DNA from 3 places in the Leucobacter sp. MMO-125 genome. Region 2 is predicted to be linked to each of the others. Evidence: predicted binding sites of a transcription regulator. Region 2 holds the regulator's gene; each other region holds the start of a gene.

Region 1 (6,291 bases), 430 kb from region 2:
CGGCGCGGCTCATCGCGGCGGGCGAGGCCGATGTGGTGGTGGCTGTGGGGCAGGAGTCGATGTCGCTCGCGCCGCACGTCATTCCGCTGCGAGCCGGCACCAAGTACGGCACGGCCCAGCTCGTCGACACCGCCGACCATGACGGACTGACCGACGCTTTCGACCAGGTGGCGATGGGCGCGCTCACGGAAGACGGCAACACGCCGCTCGGGCTGACGCGCGAGGAGCAGGACGCCTTCGCTGCCGAGTCGCACCGCCGCGCGGCCGAGTCGGCTGAGTTCTTCGCGGGTGAGATTGAGCCCTTCACAGTGGTGTCGCGGCGGGGCGACACCGTGGTCTCGGCCGATGATGGCATCCGCGCCGACACCACGTCCGAGACGCTTGCGGGCCTGCGGCCAGCCTTCGCGAAGCAGGGCACGATCACGGCGGGCAACGCCTCCCAGATCACTGACGGCGCTGCGGCGCTGGTGCTCGTCAGCGAGGCCGCGGCGAGCCGCCTCGGGGTGACCCCGGTGGCGCGCGTCGAGGCGACCGCGTTCGTTGCGGGGCCCGATACTCAGCTGCACTCGCAGCCGGCACGCGCAATCGCTGCGGCGCTTGCGAAGCTCGATGGCGTGACCGCCGATGATCTTGCGGTTGTGGAGATCAACGAGGCCTTCGCCGCTGTGGGTGTGCAATCCACGCGCGAACTGGGTGTGGATCCTGCGATCGTGAACCGGCATGGCGGTGCGATCGCGCTCGGCCACCCAATCGGGGCTTCGGGCGCGCGCATCGTGGGCACGCTTTCGCGGCAACTCGCAGAGCTCGGCAGCGGATCGCTCGGCGCCGTCGGCATCTGCGGCGGCGGTGGGCAGGGCAGCGCCGTCGTGCTCAGCGCGGTCTGATGCCAGAACCGAAGACCATGCGCTCGCGAGCGAGCAGCAGCCCCGCGCAGAACTGCAGGCCGACACCGGCGAGTATCACGAAGAGCGGCGGAACCCAGCTCCCCGTCGCGCCGTAGAGCACCCCGAACAGGACAGGCCCGACAGCGGCGATCAGGTATCCCACGGATTGCGACATGCCAGATGTTGCAGCGGCCGTCGCAGCATCTGTCGAGCGCTGAGCCATCAGTGTGAGCGACACCGTCAAAGCGCAGCCTGCTGAGAAGCCCGAGAGAATCAGCCATGCCAGCAATGCGGCGGGTGCGAGGATGAGGCCCACAGCACCGGCGGCCGCGATGACGGGCAACAGCACCGGGAGGACTCGCCGCATTGCTCCGCGAGAAATAAATGGCGCGGACAATGAACCGAACATGCCGCAGACGTGGAACACCATTACATGGAGGCCCGCTGTCACGGGATCCGAACCGCGTGAGAGGTCGAGCGGTGCAAGCCAGGTGGCCCACACGTAGAAGGTCGAAGACTGGGTGCCCATGTACACCGCGATGCTCCAGGCGACAGGATCGCGCCAGATGCGACTGCCCAACCGTGAGGCCGTACCCGGGGAGGGCTCGCCCTCAACGGTGGCGGAAACGCTTGTCGTCTCGCCCCCGCCGCGGTGCTGCGCCCGGCGAGTCGCGACTACCCACATCACCAGAGCGGGCGGCACCATGGCCCCTGTCGTGAGCAGGGCGATCCGCCAACCCACAGGTTCACCCGAGGCCATCGATGCGTGGGAGATCGGCGCCACCATGCCGGCTCCAACCGCAGCGGCCCCGCTCAGCAGGGTCGAGTAGGCGCCCATCACCAAGGGCACACGCCCCCCGAAATCCCGCTTGATTGTTGCGGGCAGGAGCACGTTGGCGACGGCGAGTGCGGCGCCCACGAGCGCGGTACCCAGCCAGATATTCGCCTGTGGGCCAGGCAGTGAGCGCCAGACCGTGCCGAGAGTGAGCGCCGCGAGTGAGCCCGCCACCGCGGCGTTCGGACCGATTCGTGCTGATAGCGCCTGTGCGGCTGGTGATACGACGGCCCAGGTGAGCAGCGGGATCGAGGCCAAGAAACCCAGAGATGCGGGCGTGACGCCCTGATCCGCCGCGATTTCATCGAGCAGTGGCCCAACGCCCGTGATCGTCATGCGCATGTTGACGGCGACCAAGCAGACCGCTACGAACAGCAGCGCCCAAGGCGTGCCAGAGACACGGGCATCACGTTGAGCGTTCACCACGCGACACTATCGCAAGGAACTATCGCGGGTGAGAAGCGGCCCCTGCCCGGGGCCGCCGACCGCCCCTAGTCGAGGCAGCGCACCCGCACCGACAGGCAGGTGGGGCAGCCCTCGAGCTTCTCGTACTCGGTGATGGCGACTTCGGTCACGGAGTAGCCGAGATCGCGCAGCATCGCCGCGGTCTGCGGTGCCGACGCCGAGATGAGCAGTTCGGAGTCGCTGAGGCAGACCACCGCGGTGCCGTGCGGTTCGGGCACGGGCAGGAAGGCGGGGAAGATGCCGGGGTTGTCGACGAAATCGGGGTAACCGATCACGGTGCCATCGGGGAGGGCGGTGACGGCGGTCTTCAGGTGCAGCACCTTCGTGACTGGCACGGCCACGACCCTGCCGCCGAGCGGGGCGAGGATGCGACGCAGCTGCGCGATGCCCTCGGCATTGGTACGGCCGCCGCGACCTACGTAGACGGTGTCGTCGACCTTCAGCACATCGCCGCCGTCGAGGGTGCCTGGTGCCTGAATCTCGACAACGGGGCAGCCGAGCGCTTCGAGGGCGCGTCGGGTGCCGGCGGTTTCGGGCTTGCGGCTGTCGGCACCGGGGCGCGAGATCACGGCCACGTTGCGGAACATCACCACAGTGTCTTCAATGAAGACGGAGTCGGGGCAGTCGTCGGCGGGATCGACCTCGACGGTCTGCCAGCCGTGCTGCTGCAGCGCGGCGACGTAGCCCCGCCACTGCTCGCGCGCCGTGTCAAGATCGACGGCGACCTTCTCGATGTGGTCGACGATTCCGTCGTCGAGCAGGCTGCTGGGCTGGCGCACGAGGGCGATCTTCGACATGGGTGGGCTCCTCCGAGGTTGGGGCGAATCTCTCACAAGGCTAGCGGTCGCGGGTGACGCCCTGCGTGAGCCGGCTCTGTCGCCTGGCTCTTTTCGCCGGGCGGGGCCGGATTGCGCAGGCCGTGGCGGGTAGGGGACGAAAGCGATCCGCCGCAATCCCTAGCGGAATGTCGCACCCTCAAGTAAACTTGAGTCATAATCACTCAAGTTTGTGGCTGCCCGGATCGGGTCGCCGCAGCCTGCTGAACCAGAAGGGATCCAGATGCAAGCAAACTGGCAGCCCGCCCAGGGCGAAGAAGGGCAGTCCGCCCTCGAGCAGTTCGGCGTCAACCTCACGGAAGTCGCCCGCTCGGGCAAGCTCGATCCGGTCATCGGCCGCGACAGCGAAATCCGCCGCGTGAGCCAAGTGCTCACCCGCCGCACGAAAAACAACCCCGTGCTCATCGGCGAACCAGGCGTCGGTAAAACCGCCGTCGTCGAAGGCCTCGCCCAGCGCATCGTCGCCGGCGATGTTGCCGAATCGCTCAAAGACAAAGAACTCATCTCCCTCGATATCTCCGCGCTCATTGCCGGGGCGAAATACCGAGGCGAGTTCGAAGAGCGCATGAAAGCCGTGCTGCAGGAGATCAAAGACTCTGACGGCAAGATCATCACCTTCATCGACGAACTGCACACCCTCATGGGCGCAGGCGGCGGCGAATCCTCTGTCGCGGCCTCCCAGATGCTCAAGCCCATGCTTGCCCGCGGCGAACTGCGGCTTATCGGTGCCACCACCCTCGACGAATACCGCGAGTACATCGAGAAAGATGCGGCCCTCGAACGACGCTTCCAGCAGGTCTACGTCGGCGAGCCGAGCGTCGAAGACACCATCGCGATCCTGCGCGGCCTCAAAGAACGGTACGAGGCACACCACAAAGTGACCATCGCCGACTCCGCCCTCGTCGCCGCTGCAAGCCTCTCGAACCGCTACATCACGGCCCGGCAGCTGCCCGACAAGGCGATCGACCTGATCGACGAGGCGGCCTCGCGTCTGCGCATGGAAATCGACTCGGCCCCTGTGGAGATCGACGAACTGCGCCGCGCCGTCGACCGAATGCGCCTCGAAGAGCTCGCGTTGAAGAAGGAGAAAGACGCCGCCTCGAAGGAACGCCTCACGAAACTGCGCGACGACCTTGCCCAGAAGCAGCGCGAACTCGACGGCCTCGAAGCGCGCTGGGAGCGCGAGCGAGCCTCCCTGAACCGCGTCGGCGAACTGCGCGAGAAGCTTGATCAGCTCGGCATGCAAGCGCAGGTCGCACAGCGAGAAGGCAACCTCGAACGGGCCTCCCGGCTGCTCTACGGCGAGATCCCCGTCATTCAGAAGCAGCTCGCCGAAGCCGAGCAGGCCGAGCTCGCCGACGAAATCGACGGCGAGCCCCGTATGGTCAACGACCAAGTCACCGACGAAGATATCGCGGGCGTCGTCGCTGCCTGGACCGGCATCCCCGTCGGCCGTCTGCTGCAGGGCGAGACGGAGAAGCTGCTCGCACTCGAAAGTGAACTCGGCAAGCGCCTCGTCGGGCAGACGGACGCGGTGCGCGCGGTCGCCGATGCGGTGCGGCGCACGCGGGCAGGAATCGCGGATCCCAATCGTCCGACCGGCTCCTTCCTCTTCCTGGGGCCCACCGGTGTAGGCAAGACCGAGCTCGCGAAAGCGCTCGCCGAGTTCCTCTTCGACGACGAGCACGCCATGGTGCGCATCGACATGTCCGAGTACGGCGAAAAGCACTCGGTGTCACGCCTCGTGGGCGCCCCTCCGGGCTACGTCGGCTACGAGCAGGGCGGTCAACTCACCGAAGCCGTGCGCCGGCGCCCCTACTCGGTGGTGCTGCTCGACGAGGTCGAAAAAGCGCACCCCGAAGTGTTCGACGTGCTGCTGCAGGTTCTCGACGACGGTCGCCTGACCGACGGCCAGGGCCGCACCGTCGACTTCCGCAACGTGATCCTGATCCTCACTTCGAACCTGGGCTCGCAGTACCTCATCGACCCCGATCTGCCGTGGAGCGAGAAGGAGTTCGGGGTGCGCGAGACCGTGCGCCGGGCGTTCAAGCCCGAGTTCATCAACAGGCTCGATGAGATGGTCATCTTCCGGCCGCTGTCGGAGGTTGATCTGGCGCATATCGTTGATCTCTCGGTCGACAGGCTGCAGGCCCGGCTCGCCGATCGCAGGCTCACCCTCGGCGTCACGCCCGAGGCGCGGGCGTGGCTCGCGTCGCGCGGCTACGACCCGATCTACGGTGCGCGCCCGCTGCGCAGGCTCATGCAGCATGAGATCGACGACAGGCTCGCGAGGGCGATCCTCTCTGGCAGTGTGCATGACGGTGACGCGGTGCGGGTGGACGTGGCCGCCGGAGGTGACGCGCTCACGCTTGAGAGCGCAGGCTCGGTGCCGTCGAGCGGCGTGCCGGGGGCTGGCGGGCCTGGTGGGTCTGGCGGCTCTGGCGATGACGATGTGATCGAGGCCGAACTCCTCGATTAGCCTCCCTGCTTCCCCTGTCCCTTCGGGCGAAGTTCAGGCCGTGCATCGCAGTACAGACTGAGGCTGACGCTGAAACGCTCAGCATGAGTTGCGATCCACGGCCTGAACGCAGGCCGGGTTCGGGGCGAAGAGGAAGCGGGGGCGGAGTAGCCTGACCCCATGCGTACCTTCACCATGCCAGGCACTGAGCTCGCCGTCTCTGATGTGGTGCTCGGGCTGATGCGGATCCAGCACCTGGGCGACCAGCAGCTGCGCGCGCTCGTGAGCGCTGCGGACGATGCCGGCATCACCGTGCTCGACCACGCCGATATCTACGGAGACGGCCTGCACGGCTGTGAGCGTCGTTTCGGCGAGGCAATCAAGTTTTCGTCGTCTGAGCGGGAGCGCTGGGTGATCCAGTCAAAGGCCGGGATCGTGCCGCAGGGCCCCTACTTCGACCATTCCTACGAGCACATCATGGCGACGGTGCACGGCTCGCTCGACGCCCTCGGCACCGATTACCTCGATCTGCTGTTGCTGCACCGCCCGGACGCCCTGGTCGAGCCGGAGGAGGTCGCTCGGGCCTTCGACGAACTCGAAGCCGCAGGCAAGGTGCGCACCTTCGGGGTGTCGAATCACACGCCCCGGCAGATCGAGTTGCTGCGCAGGTATGTGCGTCAGCCGATCGTGGCCAATCAGATGCAGCTCTCGATCACGCACGCGCCGATGGTGGCGCAGGGTCTGGCCGCCAACATGCAGGGCCTGCCGCAGTCGGTGTCGCGCGATGACGGCGTGCTCGACTACTGCCGCCTG
Region 2 (6,291 bases):
CACGTTTCGGCTCGTCGAGAGCTGAGTGAGCATCGAGTAGTAGTTGACGCTTGCGAATTCGAAGGCGATGTTGCCGATGGCGAGCAGCACGAGCCCGAGCATGAAGTATTGGGGTGCCGGGGCCACGAGCACCATGAGGGCGGTGCAGGCGACCACGATGCCCGTGGTGACGGCGAGGGAGTGTTTGCGGTGGCCGGTGGCGTCGGTGAGTCTGCCGAAGAGGGGGGCGAAGAGTGCGACGGCGATGCCCGCGATCGAGAGGGTGGTGCCGAGGGCGACAGAGGTCTGCTCTTCTGGGCCGAAGGCGGCTGAGGTGATGTAAACGGTGAAGACGAAGGTAGTGACGACGGCCTGGAAGGCTGCGGATCCCCAATCCCAGAGCGACCAGGCGAAGATCGTGCGTTTCTTGACCTGCGGGGCCGCGGGGTCGTGCAGATGATTCTCGTGCAGCGCGGAATCCGACGCGGTCTCGGTCATGGGGTCACTGTACTCGATCATGGCAAACAGATGGGAGCGTGCGGGTGAACCCTGAGAGTTGAGTGTGTTCGACTCAAGTTTACGGAATCCTACTTGACTGTCGCGCGACGCCGAGTAAACTTGAGTGCATCAGGCTCAAGGTCTTCCCTGAGGGGAGCGCCGTGGGCGTCAGGACCACGGATTCCTCCCCGCAGTGGGCAACGGATCCGAAACAGTACATACAGAAGGAGAACACATGTCACGTGCAGTAGGCATCGATCTCGGCACCACCAACTCGGTCGTCGCCGTGCTCGAGGGCGGCGAGCCCACCGTCATCGCGAACGCCGAGGGGTTCCGCACCACTCCCTCGATCGTCGCATTCACCAAGGATGGCGAGGTGCTCGTCGGAGAGACCGCGAAGCGTCAGGCCGTCACCAACGTCGACCGCACCATCGCCTCCGTCAAGCGCCACATGGGCACCGACTGGAAGAGCGACGAGATCGACGGCAAGCGCTACACCGCGCAGGAGATCAGTGCCCGTACGCTCATGAAGCTCAAGCGCGACGCTGAGACCTACCTCGGTGACAAGGTCACCGACGCCGTCATCACCGTTCCCGCCTACTTCAACGACGCCGAGCGCCAGGCCACCAAGGAGGCCGGTGAGATCGCGGGCCTCAACGTGCTGCGCATTATCAACGAGCCCACCGCAGCCGCCCTGGCCTACGGCCTCGACAAGGGCAAGGAAGACGAGCTCATCCTGGTCTTCGACCTCGGCGGCGGCACCTTCGACGTCTCGCTGCTCGAGGTGGGCAAGGACGACGACTTCTCCACGATCCAGGTGCGCGCCACTGCCGGCGACAACCGCCTCGGCGGCGACGACTGGGATCAGCGCGTTGTCAGCTGGCTCGCAGATCAGTTCAAGGCCTCCACCGGCGTTGACGTATCGAACGACAAGATCGCGCTGCAGCGCCTTAAGGAAGCAGCAGAGCAGGCGAAGAAGGAGCTCTCGAACTCGACGAGCACCCAGATTCAGCTGCCCTACCTCTCCCTCACCGAGAACGGCCCCGCCAACCTCGACGAGACGCTCACCCGCGCCAAGTTCGAGGACCTCACCAAGGATCTCCTCGAGCGCACCCGCAAGCCCTTCGAAGACGTGATCAAGGAGGCCGGCGTCAAGGTCTCCGACATCGCCCACGTGGTGCTCGTCGGCGGCTCGACTCGCATGCCCGCTGTCACCGAGCTCGTGAAGAAGCTCACCGGTGGCAAGGAGCCCAACAAGGGCGTCAACCCCGATGAGGTTGTCGCCGTGGGCGCCGCGCTGCAGGCCGGCGTGCTGAAGGGTGAGCGCAAGGATGTGCTGCTCATCGATGTCACCCCCCTGAGCCTCGGCATCGAGACCAAGGGCGGCATCATGACGAAGCTGATCGAGCGCAACACCGCGATTCCCACGAAGCGCAGCGAGACCTTCACCACGGCCGAGGACAACCAGCCCTCTGTCGCGATCCAGGTCTTCCAGGGCGAGCGCGAGTTCACTCGCGACAACAAGAACCTGGGCACCTTCGAGCTGACGGGCATCGCCCCGGCACCCCGCGGCATCCCGCAGATCGAGGTCACCTTCGACATCGACGCCAACGGCATCGTGCAGGTCTCGGCCAAGGACAAGGGCACCGGCAAGGAGCAGACCATCACCATCTCGGGTGGTTCGACGCTCTCCAAGGAAGACATCGAGCGCATGGTGCGCGAGGCCGAAGAGCACGCCGCCGAAGACAAGAAGCGCCGCGAGTCGGCCGAGCAGCGCAACAACGCCGAGCAGCTCGCCTACTCGGTCGAGAAGCTGATCTCCGAGAACGAAGACAAGCTGCCCGAGGACGTCAAGACTGAGGTGCAGGGCGATCTCGACGCGCTCAAGCAGGCGCTCGCCGGCGACGACGACGAGGCCGTGAAGACGGCTGCCGACAAGCTCGGCCAGAGCCAGACCAAGCTCGGCGAGGCGATCTACGCGGCCGCACAGGCTGAACAGCCCGCCGCAGACGCCGACGCCGCAGGGTCGAACGATGACGACGTGGTTGACGCCGAGGTCGTCGAAGACGAGGAGCAGAAGTAACCATGGCAGCACAGGAACAGCGCACGCCGGGCGAAGACCCGAACCGCGACGATGTTCCTGCGACGACGGGGCCGGAGGCGAATGCCTCCGGCCCCGTGCCGCAGGAAGACGGGCTCACCGTCGATGACATCCTGAACGCAGACCAGAGCACCGACGCGAAGGCCGCCGACGCAGCTGCAGCCGAGGCCGCTCCCGAGGAGAACCCCTACCTCGAAGATCTGCGCCGTCTCACCGCGGAGTACGCGAACTACCGCAAGCGCACCGAGGCCAACGCGCAGCTCGAGAAGCAGCGCGCCGTGGCCGCGGCGGTCACCCCGCTGCTCACAGTGCTCGACGATCTCGACCGCGCTGAGCAGCACGGTGATCTCGTCGAGGGCACCGCGTTCTTCACCATTGCGCAGAAGATGCGCGCCACTATGGAACGTCTCGGCTTGGTGAGCTATGGCGAGAAGGGCGAACCCTTTGACCCGCAGCTGCACGAGGCCATTGCGCAGGTGCCCGTGCCTGGCACCGAGCAGCAGACCGTTCTGGACGTGATCGAGCGGGGGTACCGCGTCGGCGACGTCGAGCTGCGCCCCGCCAAGGTAGCGGTGGCGGTGGGGGCAGATGGCTAGTCAGGATTGGCTCGAGAAAGACTTCTACGCGATCCTCGGCGTCTCAAAAGACGCGAGCGAGGCTGAGCTCAAGAAGACGTACCGCAAGCTCGCCCGCAAGCATCACCCCGACTCCAACCCCGGCGACGCCGTCGCCGAGGCGAAGTTCAAGGAGATCAGCGAGGCCTACTCGGTGCTCTCCGACAAAGAGCAGCGCGCCGAGTACGACCAGATTCGCGCCATGGGTGCTGGCGGCGCCCGCTTCACCGCAGGCGGGGGCGGCGGTCAGGGCTTCGAGGACATCTTCGGAGGCATGTTCGGCGGTGGTCGCGGCGGTGCCAACTTCAGCTACCAGGGTGGGTTCCCACAGGGCGGCCAGGGTTACGAGGACATCTTCAACATGTTCGGTGGCGGCCGCAGCGGCCCGCAGCCGGGGCGCGACATCCAGGCCACGACCACGCTCGATTTCGAGACCGCCGTGCAGGGCAAGACCGTCACGCTGCAGACCCCGAATGGTTCGGTGAAGGTGAAGATTCCGGCGGGTGTCTCGGACGGGCAGAAGATCAAGGTGCGCGGCAAGGGCGAGCCGAGCCCGAACGGCGGGCCCGCGGGCGACATCATCCTCACGGTGAGTGTTCGCAAGCACCCCGTGTTCGAGCGCGACGGCCAGAACCTGCGCCTCAAGCTGCCGGTCACCTTCTCGGAGGCCGCGCTCGGCGCGACCGTCGAAGTGCCGACCCTCGGCGGCGATCCCGTGCGCCTCAGGGTGCAGCCGGGAACGCCCAGTGGGCGGGTGCTGCGGGTGAAGGGGCGTGGTGTGCAGAGTGCCAAGGGCACCGGCGACCTGCTCGCCGAGGTGCAGGTGGTCGTGCCGTCGCACCTCTCCGAGGAAGCCCGCGCGGCGCTTGAGGCCTTCCGCGAAGTGGAGCCCCGGGAGAACCCGCGCGAGGATCTTCTGTCGCGCGCCCGTGGCTGAGAGCGGTGAGACCCATGGCTGAACCTCAGATGGATCGCTACACCCCGGTATTCGCGATCGCCGCCGCCGCGGAGCTGGCCGAGATGCACCCCCAAACGCTGCGACAGTACGACCGAATCGGGCTCGTGTCGCCGCAGCGCACCCGTGGCAACACCCGCCGCTATTCGCTGCACGATGTGGCGCGTCTGCGCGAGGTGTCACGGCTGTCGGCCGAGGGGCTCAGCTTGGAGGGGATCCGCCGGGTGCTGCGGTTGGAGGATCGGGTGCGCGAGCTCGAGGGCCGTGTGCACGAGCTCGAACAAGCGCTCGCTCAGGAGCAGCTGCAGCGGCCCGAGCGGCGTGTGTTCGCTGCCGGTGCCGCGGGCGGGGAGGTCATCACCCTGCGCCGCGGCACCCGCGTGCGGCGCAACGCCGAGGTTGTCGTGTGGAAGCCGTAACCGCGCTCTTCGCGCAGCTTTCGCGAGAGCCTGATTTCGATGCTCCTGAGTTGCAGGCCTACGATTCTGCCGATGAGCTGATGCTCGACACCGTCGCCGATGAGCTGCGCGGCATCGACGACGGTGAGCTGGTGGTGATCGGTGACCGTCACGGTGCGCTCACGCTGGGTGCGGCGAGCCTCGGTGCGCGGCGGATCCGCGTGCACCAGGATCCGCTGCTCGCCGAGCGCGCGCTTACCGCGAACGCGGAACGTCTCGGCCTTGCCGGGATGCACAGCTCGCACCCGCTCGACGAGTCGCTGCTGCGCGATGCGCGGCTGGTGCTGCTGCAGTTGCCGCGGGGCCTCGACGCGCTCGATGAGATCGCCTGGTCGATCGCGCGCTGGGCGCATCCCGAGGTGCGGGTGGTCGCCGGCGGGCGCGTGAAGCATATGACTCGTGCTCAGAACGAGGTGCTGGGCCGCTCCTTCGGCGAGGTCTCGGCGGGGCTCGGGTGGCGCAAGGCTCGGGTGTTGCGGGCGAGCGCGCGGCGTGACATCGGCCCCGCGCCGTTTCCGCAGTGGGGATCGGATGCTGCGCTCGCGTTTCGGGTTGCCGCGTTCGGGGCGACATTCGGGGGTGCCACGCTCGATCACGGCAGCAGGCTGCTGCTCGAAGGGCTGGGTGTGCCCGAAAGGCCTGGCGTGAAGCCCGCCCGTATCGTTGATCTCGGCTGCGGCAATGGGGTGCTGGCCGTTTCTGCGGCGCTGCGCTGGCCCGACGCCGAGGTTATCGCGACAGACCAGTCGGCCGCCGCGGTTGCTGCGGCTCGGCTCACCGCGGCAGAGGCGGGTGTGGCGGATCGGGTGGCGATCCACCGTGCTGATGCTCTTGAAGCCGTGCCCGATGGGTGGGCGGATCTGATCCTGCTCAACCCGCCGTTTCACACGGGGGCGACGGTGCACGCGGGAGTGGCGCACCGCCTGATCCGCGCGTGCCGTCGCGCACTCGCTCTCGGTGGCGAGCTGCGTCTCGTTTTCAATTCGCACCTGCGCTATCGGCCCCTCGTGGAGCGCGAGATCGGCCCGGTGCGCGAGGTTGCCCGAGACCGCACCTTTACGGTGCTGTCGGCGATGCGTCGCTGAGCTGGGTGTGCTCGCCAGTGCGGCCCACCGCGGCGCCGGCGAGGGCCGTCAGGCCTGACTATCGAGAGTGGTCAGGCCTTGCGGCGGCGCGGAGTGCCCTGCTCTGCGCGGGCCCGAATGAGGTCGCGGGCCGAGATCTGGTGCACGCGCACACCGTAGTCATCAGCGCTGAGGCCTGACAGAAAACTGCCCGGATCCACTTCGAGCGCGGTGCCGAGGCGCACCAGCGTTTCGGCAGTCGGGCTGGAGACGCCGCGTTCGATCTTGCCGATGCTGGTCCAACTGATCTCCGCGAGCTCGCCGAGATCTTCCAGCGAGATGCCAAGGTGCTGGCGGATCTCGCGTACGCGGCGGCCGATCTTTATCGCGGCTTCCGAGTGAATGTTTGGCACGCACCCAGCGTGCTCGACTCATGCATTCGGCACCAGGCCTTGCGAGTACTGGCTAAAAATGACCAGTGTGTTAGCGCATTATTCGGTGAGGATGAAAGCCCGAACTCGCCCGACGGTGGCTGACCGTGGGCGTACTCTGGAAGCGACATGTCGAACGCCACACGGGAACTGCTGCTGCGTCTTGCCCCGAGCATCTACGGGCCGACAAT
Region 3 (6,291 bases), on a different contig from region 2:
ATGCCGGTGCTCGTGTTCCCGCAGATCCTTCTCGGCGGCCTGCTGATGCCGCGCGATCAGATGCCCGACGCGCTGCACACGATCTCCGACTGGCTGCCCCTCAGCTACGCGATCGACGCGGTGAACGCTGTGACCCGGGGCGACGAGGGCTGGGATCTCGGCCGGCCGCTCATCGTGATCGCCGCGGTGACGCTGGTGGCGCTCGGGCTCGCCGCGCTCACCCTGCGCCGTCGTACGCCGTAGATGAGAGGGGCGGATCGGGCGGTTCGCGCCGCGGCTGTACGTATTCACGCCCGTCGAGCGGCGGCCCTTCAGGCCTCCGCCCGGCGGTTCCACAGCTGATGCGTGAGGCCGCTCGCGCTGGCGACCGTTTCGAGCGTGAAGCGATCCTCGAATCCGGTCACGCCCTCCCACAGGCTCACCCCTCGGCCCAGCGTGATGGGCACGACGATGACGTGCATGAAGTCGACGAGATCGGCGCTCAAAAACTGGCGGATCGTTGTCGGGCCGCCGCCGATCCGCACATCCTGATCACCCGCAGCCTGCTGTGCCTGCCGCAGCGCCTCCTCCGGCCCAGAGTCCATGAAGTGGAAGCTCGTGCCGTTCTCGAACACCATCGGTTCGCGCGGGTGATGGGTGAGGATGAAGCAGGGCGTCTTGAAAGGCGGCTCGTCGCCCCACCAGCCGCGCCAGCCGTCGTCGGGCCACGGCCCCTGCTGCGGGCCGAACTTGCGTCGCCCCATGATCTCGGCACCGATGCCCTGGCCCCACATGCTGAACAGTGCCCGGTCCAGCGTCACCGGCTCCGCAACCCGGTGCACACCCTCGATGACTCGTCCGTCGAACCAGTCGAAGAGGTGACGGGCGCCGCCGATCGGCTCATCGAAGGTGACGTACTCCCCGGCGGAGAACCCGTCGAGCGACACGAACTGATTGTGCACGCGCGTGCGAGTCATGATGCCTCCAGCGGATCGGGCGGGGCCGGCCCCAGCTCGGCTGAGCGGGCGTGACCGCGCACTCGCAGAGTAAATGATTGGGGCCAGTCACGCCACCCCTGACGTTTCTGCTCCTCAAGAGGTTGAAATGATGAGGGCTCCGTGCTTGCTCGAGAGAGCAGGCACGGAGCCCTCGTGCTAAACCGGGTTCGTGACGCAGCGTCTTGTGAGGCTATGAGGAAGAGTTCTCCAGCTGGGCGGGAGACGACTCCGAAGCCTGAATTGTCGAGGTCGCGCCTGCGGTGCTGGTCGACCGAACTTCTACCTTGCGCGGCTTTGCTCGCTCGCTCACCGGGATCGTGACGCAGAGAACGCCGTTGTCGTAGCTGGCGCTGATGCGCTCAGTGTCAATCCCCTGCCCCAGGCTCAGCTGGCGCAAGAAGCTCCCTGCGGTTCGTTCGCGGGTGATCCACTTCACGTGTTCGGCCTCCGGCAACGTGCGCTCGGCGCGGATAGTGAGAAGCTGCCCGTCGACATCGATGTCGACTGAACCGGGATCCATCCCGGGCAGGTCTGCCGTCAGCAAATAGTGGTCACCGTCTCGATAGAGATCCATCGGCATTTGCCGAGGCCCGCGAAGCGGATCGGAGAGGAGTGCATCCGCAATGCGTTCAACGTCGCGGAAGGGGTTGTAGCTGGCCATATTCGCACCTTTCTCTCATCGACTGACTTGTGTGTTGAAGTTGAGCTAATGCGACTCAACTTGTCTTGAGATTAGCACTCGAGCATTGAGAGTGCCAGATAGTTCGCTGATGGCAAACGCCGCGCAAGGTGGGTGCTGGTGGGTGGCATAGCACCGCGCGCTCCCCGCCCGCAACGGGCAGCGGCCAGGGCCTCGCGCTCGGTAGACTGCGGGCAGAGAGTGCAGGGGGTGCCATGACCGAGATGCAGGACATGACGGGCGGGCGCGAGCTCGTTATGGTGTCGAACCGGCTGCCGGTAGACCGGGTAGTCGAGCCCGACGGATCAACCTCGTGGCGCACCTCGCCAGGAGGCCTTGTCACCGCCGTCGCACCCATCGTGGAGCAGCTCGGCTGCCTCTGGGTGGGGTGGGTCGGCGCCGCTGATGAAACCCTTGAACCCTTCGAGATCGGCTCGATGCGGCTCGCACCCGTCGAACTCAGCGAAGACGACGTCGAGCTCTACTACGAGGGCTTCTCGAACGGCACGCTGTGGCCGCTCTACCACGACGTGATCGCCCGCCCCGACTTCCACCGCGTGTGGTGGGACCGCTATCAGCGGGTGAACCAGCGTTTCGCCGAGCGCGTCGCGCAGCACGCTGCGCAGGGCGCCATCGTGTGGGTGCACGACTACCAGCTGCAGCTCGTGCCCGAGATGCTGCGCGAGCTGCGCCCCGACCTCACCATCGCGTTCTTCCTGCACATCCCCTTCCCGCCCAGCCGCCTCTTCGCCCAGCTGCCCTGGCGCAAACGCGTCGTCGAGGGGTTGCTCGGTGCTGACGTGATCGGCTTCCAGCAGGTCACCGACGCGGTGGCCTTCCGCACGACTGCCGAGCGCTTCACCCGCGTGCCCGCCCTCGGCAACACCATCGTCGTGCCCGGCACCGCAGAGCACCATTCCCGCACTGTGCTCGCGCAGGAGTTCCCCATCTCCATCGACGCCGCAGCCTTCGCTGAGGTCGCCGCGCGGCCCGAGGTGCAGGAGCGCGCTCGCCAGATCCGCGCAGAACTCGGCAACCCGAAGACGGTGATGCTCGGCGTCGACAGGCTCGACTACACGAAGGGCATTCGCCACCGGCTGAAAGCTTTCGACGAGCTGCTCAGCGATGGCGAGATCGACGCCGGCGACGTTGTGCTGGTGCAGGTGGCGAGCCCGAGCCGAGAGCGAGTCGACGCTTACCGGCAGCTGCGCGACGAGGTCGAACTCACGGCGGGCCGCATCAACGGCGAGCATGGATCGCTCGGCCACGCCCCCCTCGTCTACCTGCACCGTGGCTACACCCGCGACGAGATGGTGGCGCTCTACCTCGCCGCCGACGTGCTGCTCGTCACCCCCTTGCGCGATGGCATGAACCTCGTCGCCAAAGAGTATGTGGCCTGCCGCACCGACGAGCAGGGCGTGCTTGTGCTGAGCGAGTTCGCGGGTGCCGCCGACGAACTGCGTGACGCGCTGCTCGTCAACCCGCACGACATTGAGGGGCTGAAAGCGGCCGTGGTGCGTGCCGTGCACATGCCCCGCGAAGAGCAGCGCCGCCGTATGCGCTCCTTGCGGCGCACTGTCTACGACAATGATGTGGCCCACTGGGCAACGGGATATCTCGGAGCGGTGCGCGCCGCCGCCGAGGCGCAGCGCCCGAGCCGCACGGGCGAGCGCACGGAGCCGATTCAGGTCAGCACGGCGTTCGTGCCGCGCAGCATCGACGACCGGGTGCGCCGGCTCGCGGCGCTGCCGCAACTCATCGTGGCGAGCGACTTCGACGGCACACTCGCGCCCATCGTGCCCCGGCCACAAGATGCGCGAATGCTGCCCCGCGCACGGCAGGCGCTCGAAGTGCTGCGCAGCGCGCCGGACACCTATGTGGCCGTGCTGACGGGACGCTCGCTGGCAGGCCTCGCCGAGACGGGGCTGCAGAGCGAGGGCTGGATCGTGTCGGGTTCGCACGGCTCTGAGCTGACCGGGCTTGACGTGAGCATTGCGACGGGGGATGCCCCGCTGCTGGGCAGCCCGCTCACTGAGGAAGAGGATGAACGGCTGCAGCGGGTGGTGCGACGATTCGAACGGGTGCTCGGCGGTGAGGCTGGGGTGCGTCTGGAGCGCAAACCGTTCGGGATCGCGGTGCACACGCGGCAGGTGCCCGATGCGCAACAGGCGGAGGAGCTGCTGGCTGCGGCGGTGGAGCTGGGGCTCGCTGCGGAGATGCATGTGCGCGAGGGCAAGCAGGTGCGTGAGTTCTCGGTGCGGGACTCGAATAAGGGGTCGGTGCTGCGCAGCATTCGCGAGGCGCTGCCCGCGGCTCCGGTGTTGTTTCTCGGCGACGACGTCACTGACGAAGATGTGTTCACCTCGCTCGGCCCAGACGATCTCGGCATCAAGGTGGGTGATGGGGCCACCGCGGCGGTGGAGCGGGTGCCCGACCCTGAGACCGCCACGGCGGTGTTGGCCTTGCTCGCTGAGCTGCGCACCGGCGTCGTGATCGGTTCGGAGTAGGTTTGGGGCGGATCGCGGTGCCCGTTGCCGTGCCTAGCGTCTGCGCCCCTGCGAAATCAACCCCTCTGACACGGTTCTCTTCTGACCTTTACGCTCGAATCTGAGCCGGGCGCACCGCGCTGCCCGGCCGAGGGTAAAGGAGGGCGACATGGCAGCTGACGAGTTCCGCAGTTTTGGGGTCGAGGAGGAGTACCTGCTTCTCGACGCCGGGAACGGCACGCCGAGTGATCTGGCCGCTGAGCTTGTGCGTTCGGCGCCGCGCTCGGTTGCGCCCGCCGAGCGCGAGTTTTTCTCAAGCCAGCTCGAGACCGCTACTCCCGTGTGCCGCACCGTCGAAGAGGCGCTCAGCACGCTCACGGAGTTTCGCAGCGCACTGTCGCGGGAGGCGGCGGATCGCGGCATTGTGCTGGCGGGCAGCGGTCTTCCGCCTGTGGGTGGCGACGAAGCTGGCACGGTCACGCCGAGGTCGCGCTATCGCGAGCTGGGCGCGCAGCTGCGCAACGCGGCGACGCACCAGTATGTGACTGGCACACATGTGCATGTGGAGATTCCGTCGTCCGATGCGGGCGTGGAGGTGCTGTCGAGGCTCGCTCCGTGGGCGCCGGCACTGCTCGCAATGACCGCGAACTCGCCGCTGTGGTGCGGTGAACCGACAGGGTTCGCGAGCTGGCGACATGTCATGAACATGTCGTGGCCGGTGGCGGGGTTCCCGCCGGAGTTCGCGAGCGGCGATGAGTACACGCACGCTGTGGAGCAGCTTGTCGAGAGCGGGGTGCTGCTCGATGCCGGTGTGGTGACGTGGCTTGCGCGGCTGTCGCAGAACTTCCCCACGATGGAATTGCGGATCGCTGATGCGCAATTGGAGGCTGAGGATGCGGTCTGTTTCGCCGTGCTGGTGCGGGCGCTTGTGGATCGGGCGCTGCGCGACGCTGAGGCGGGGAAGGCGAGGCCGCGAGCGGCGGCCGGCCTCCTGAACGGTGCGATCTGGATGGCGGCCCGAGACGGTCTCGGAGCCGAGCTCATCGATCCGCTCACCGCGCGCCCGGAGCCGGCCTTCGACACCCTCGACCGCATGGTCGATTCGGTCGAGGCCGAACTGCGCCGCACCGGCGATCATGACCGCGTGCACGGCTACGTCGAGCGCCTCCGCGCCACCGGCGGCCCCGCCCGCCGCCAGCTCGAACGATTCGAAGCGGGCGGTCTCGAAGGGCTGATCGGCCTCTACCGCGAGAGCTCCGGCGCGGGCTGACCCTAGCGGGCCATCAGCTCGTCTGTCGCGACTCCGGGCATCGCGAGGGTGACACGGGTGCCCCATGGATCATCGAGCGCGAGCGTTCTGCCGTCTGAGGCGAAATCGATCTTATGACGGCGGAGACGTTCTGCAACAGCATCGAGTTCCGACCGGTCGGGCACAGTGATCGAGACATCGGCCAGGCCGAGCTGTGCCGCGCGGGGCCCGGCACCGCGACTGTTCCAGGTGTTCATAGCGATGTGGTGATGGTATCCGCCGGCTGAGGCGAAGAGCGCTCCAGGATATCGACTCTGGGTGATCTCGAACCCGAGGGTGTCGATGTAGAACGCTCGTGCGGTTGCGAGATCTCCGACCTGAAGGTGGACGTGTCCGACGGTGCCCGCCTGGGTGGGTGCGGCAGTGACTGCCTCCGGGCTGAGGTGCTCGCGAAGAAAGGCATTGGGGTCGAGAAAGATGGTGTCCATCTGGATCTCGCCGTCGACCCGTGTCCATTGCTCTCGGGGTCGATCCGTGTAGAGCTCCACCCCATTGCCCTCCGGATCGGTGAAGTAGAACGCCTCGCTTACGAGGTGATCGCTCGAGCCGGTGAAGGTGCCGCGGCGGTCTTGCGCTGCGCGGTAGACCGTCGCCGCGAGACCCGCGGCGTCCTCGAAGAGGAAGGCCGTATGGAACAAGCCTGCCTGACGCGGATCGACCGCGGGAAGGTTCGGTGTGTGGATCAAGCGAACGAACGGGGTCTGCCCGCGACCGAGTACACGATGCGTCTCGTTGCCCTGGGCTTCCTCTTCGAGGGGCTCGAGCGCGAAGGCGCCCGAATAGTAGTCGGACATGACCTGCATGTCACCGACGCGGAGTGTGACCGGACCCATGGTCGTC

The links. The regulator HspR, encoded in region 2, represses chaperone genes until heat shock. The targets are predictions, from matches to a motif close to AAGTTGAGTCNNNNNGACTCAACTT.
Region 1: WFI54_RS08085 (ATP-dependent Clp protease ATP-binding subunit) is a predicted target of HspR. The motif match lies at 3,167-3,191, and genes of this name have one in related genera.
Region 3: WFI54_RS06225 (Hsp20/alpha crystallin family protein) is a predicted target of HspR. The motif match lies at 1,676-1,700, and genes of this name have one in related genera.

What each region holds. Positions count from the first base shown of each region.
Region 1 is NZ_JBBCTL010000003.1:96,727-103,017, reverse strand. It holds gene WFI54_RS08100 (acetyl-CoA C-acyltransferase) at 1-884, shown strand, start outside; gene WFI54_RS08095 (MFS transporter) at 871-2,142, opposite strand; gene ddaH (dimethylargininase) at 2,211-2,981, opposite strand; gene WFI54_RS08085 (ATP-dependent Clp protease ATP-binding subunit) at 3,244-5,499, shown strand; gene WFI54_RS08080 (aldo/keto reductase) at 5,659-6,291, shown strand, end outside.
Region 2 is NZ_JBBCTL010000003.1:530,007-536,297, forward strand. It holds gene WFI54_RS10080 (MFS transporter) at 1-477, opposite strand, end outside; gene dnaK (molecular chaperone DnaK) at 713-2,560, shown strand; gene WFI54_RS10090 (nucleotide exchange factor GrpE) at 2,563-3,174, shown strand; gene WFI54_RS10095 (DnaJ C-terminal domain-containing protein) at 3,167-4,129, shown strand; gene WFI54_RS10100 (heat shock protein transcriptional repressor HspR) at 4,144-4,566, shown strand; gene WFI54_RS10105 (class I SAM-dependent methyltransferase) at 4,554-5,690, shown strand; gene WFI54_RS10110 (helix-turn-helix domain-containing protein) at 5,762-6,082, opposite strand; gene WFI54_RS10115 (MFS transporter) at 6,230-6,291, shown strand, end outside.
Region 3 is NZ_JBBCTL010000002.1:323,378-329,668, reverse strand. It holds gene WFI54_RS06235 (ABC transporter permease) at 1-243, shown strand, start outside; gene WFI54_RS06230 (dihydrofolate reductase family protein) at 312-956, opposite strand; gene WFI54_RS06225 (Hsp20/alpha crystallin family protein) at 1,168-1,638, opposite strand; gene WFI54_RS06220 (bifunctional alpha,alpha-trehalose-phosphate synthase (UDP-forming)/trehalose-phosphatase) at 1,872-4,163, shown strand; gene WFI54_RS06215 (carboxylate-amine ligase) at 4,312-5,412, shown strand; gene WFI54_RS06210 (VOC family protein) at 5,415-6,291, opposite strand, start outside.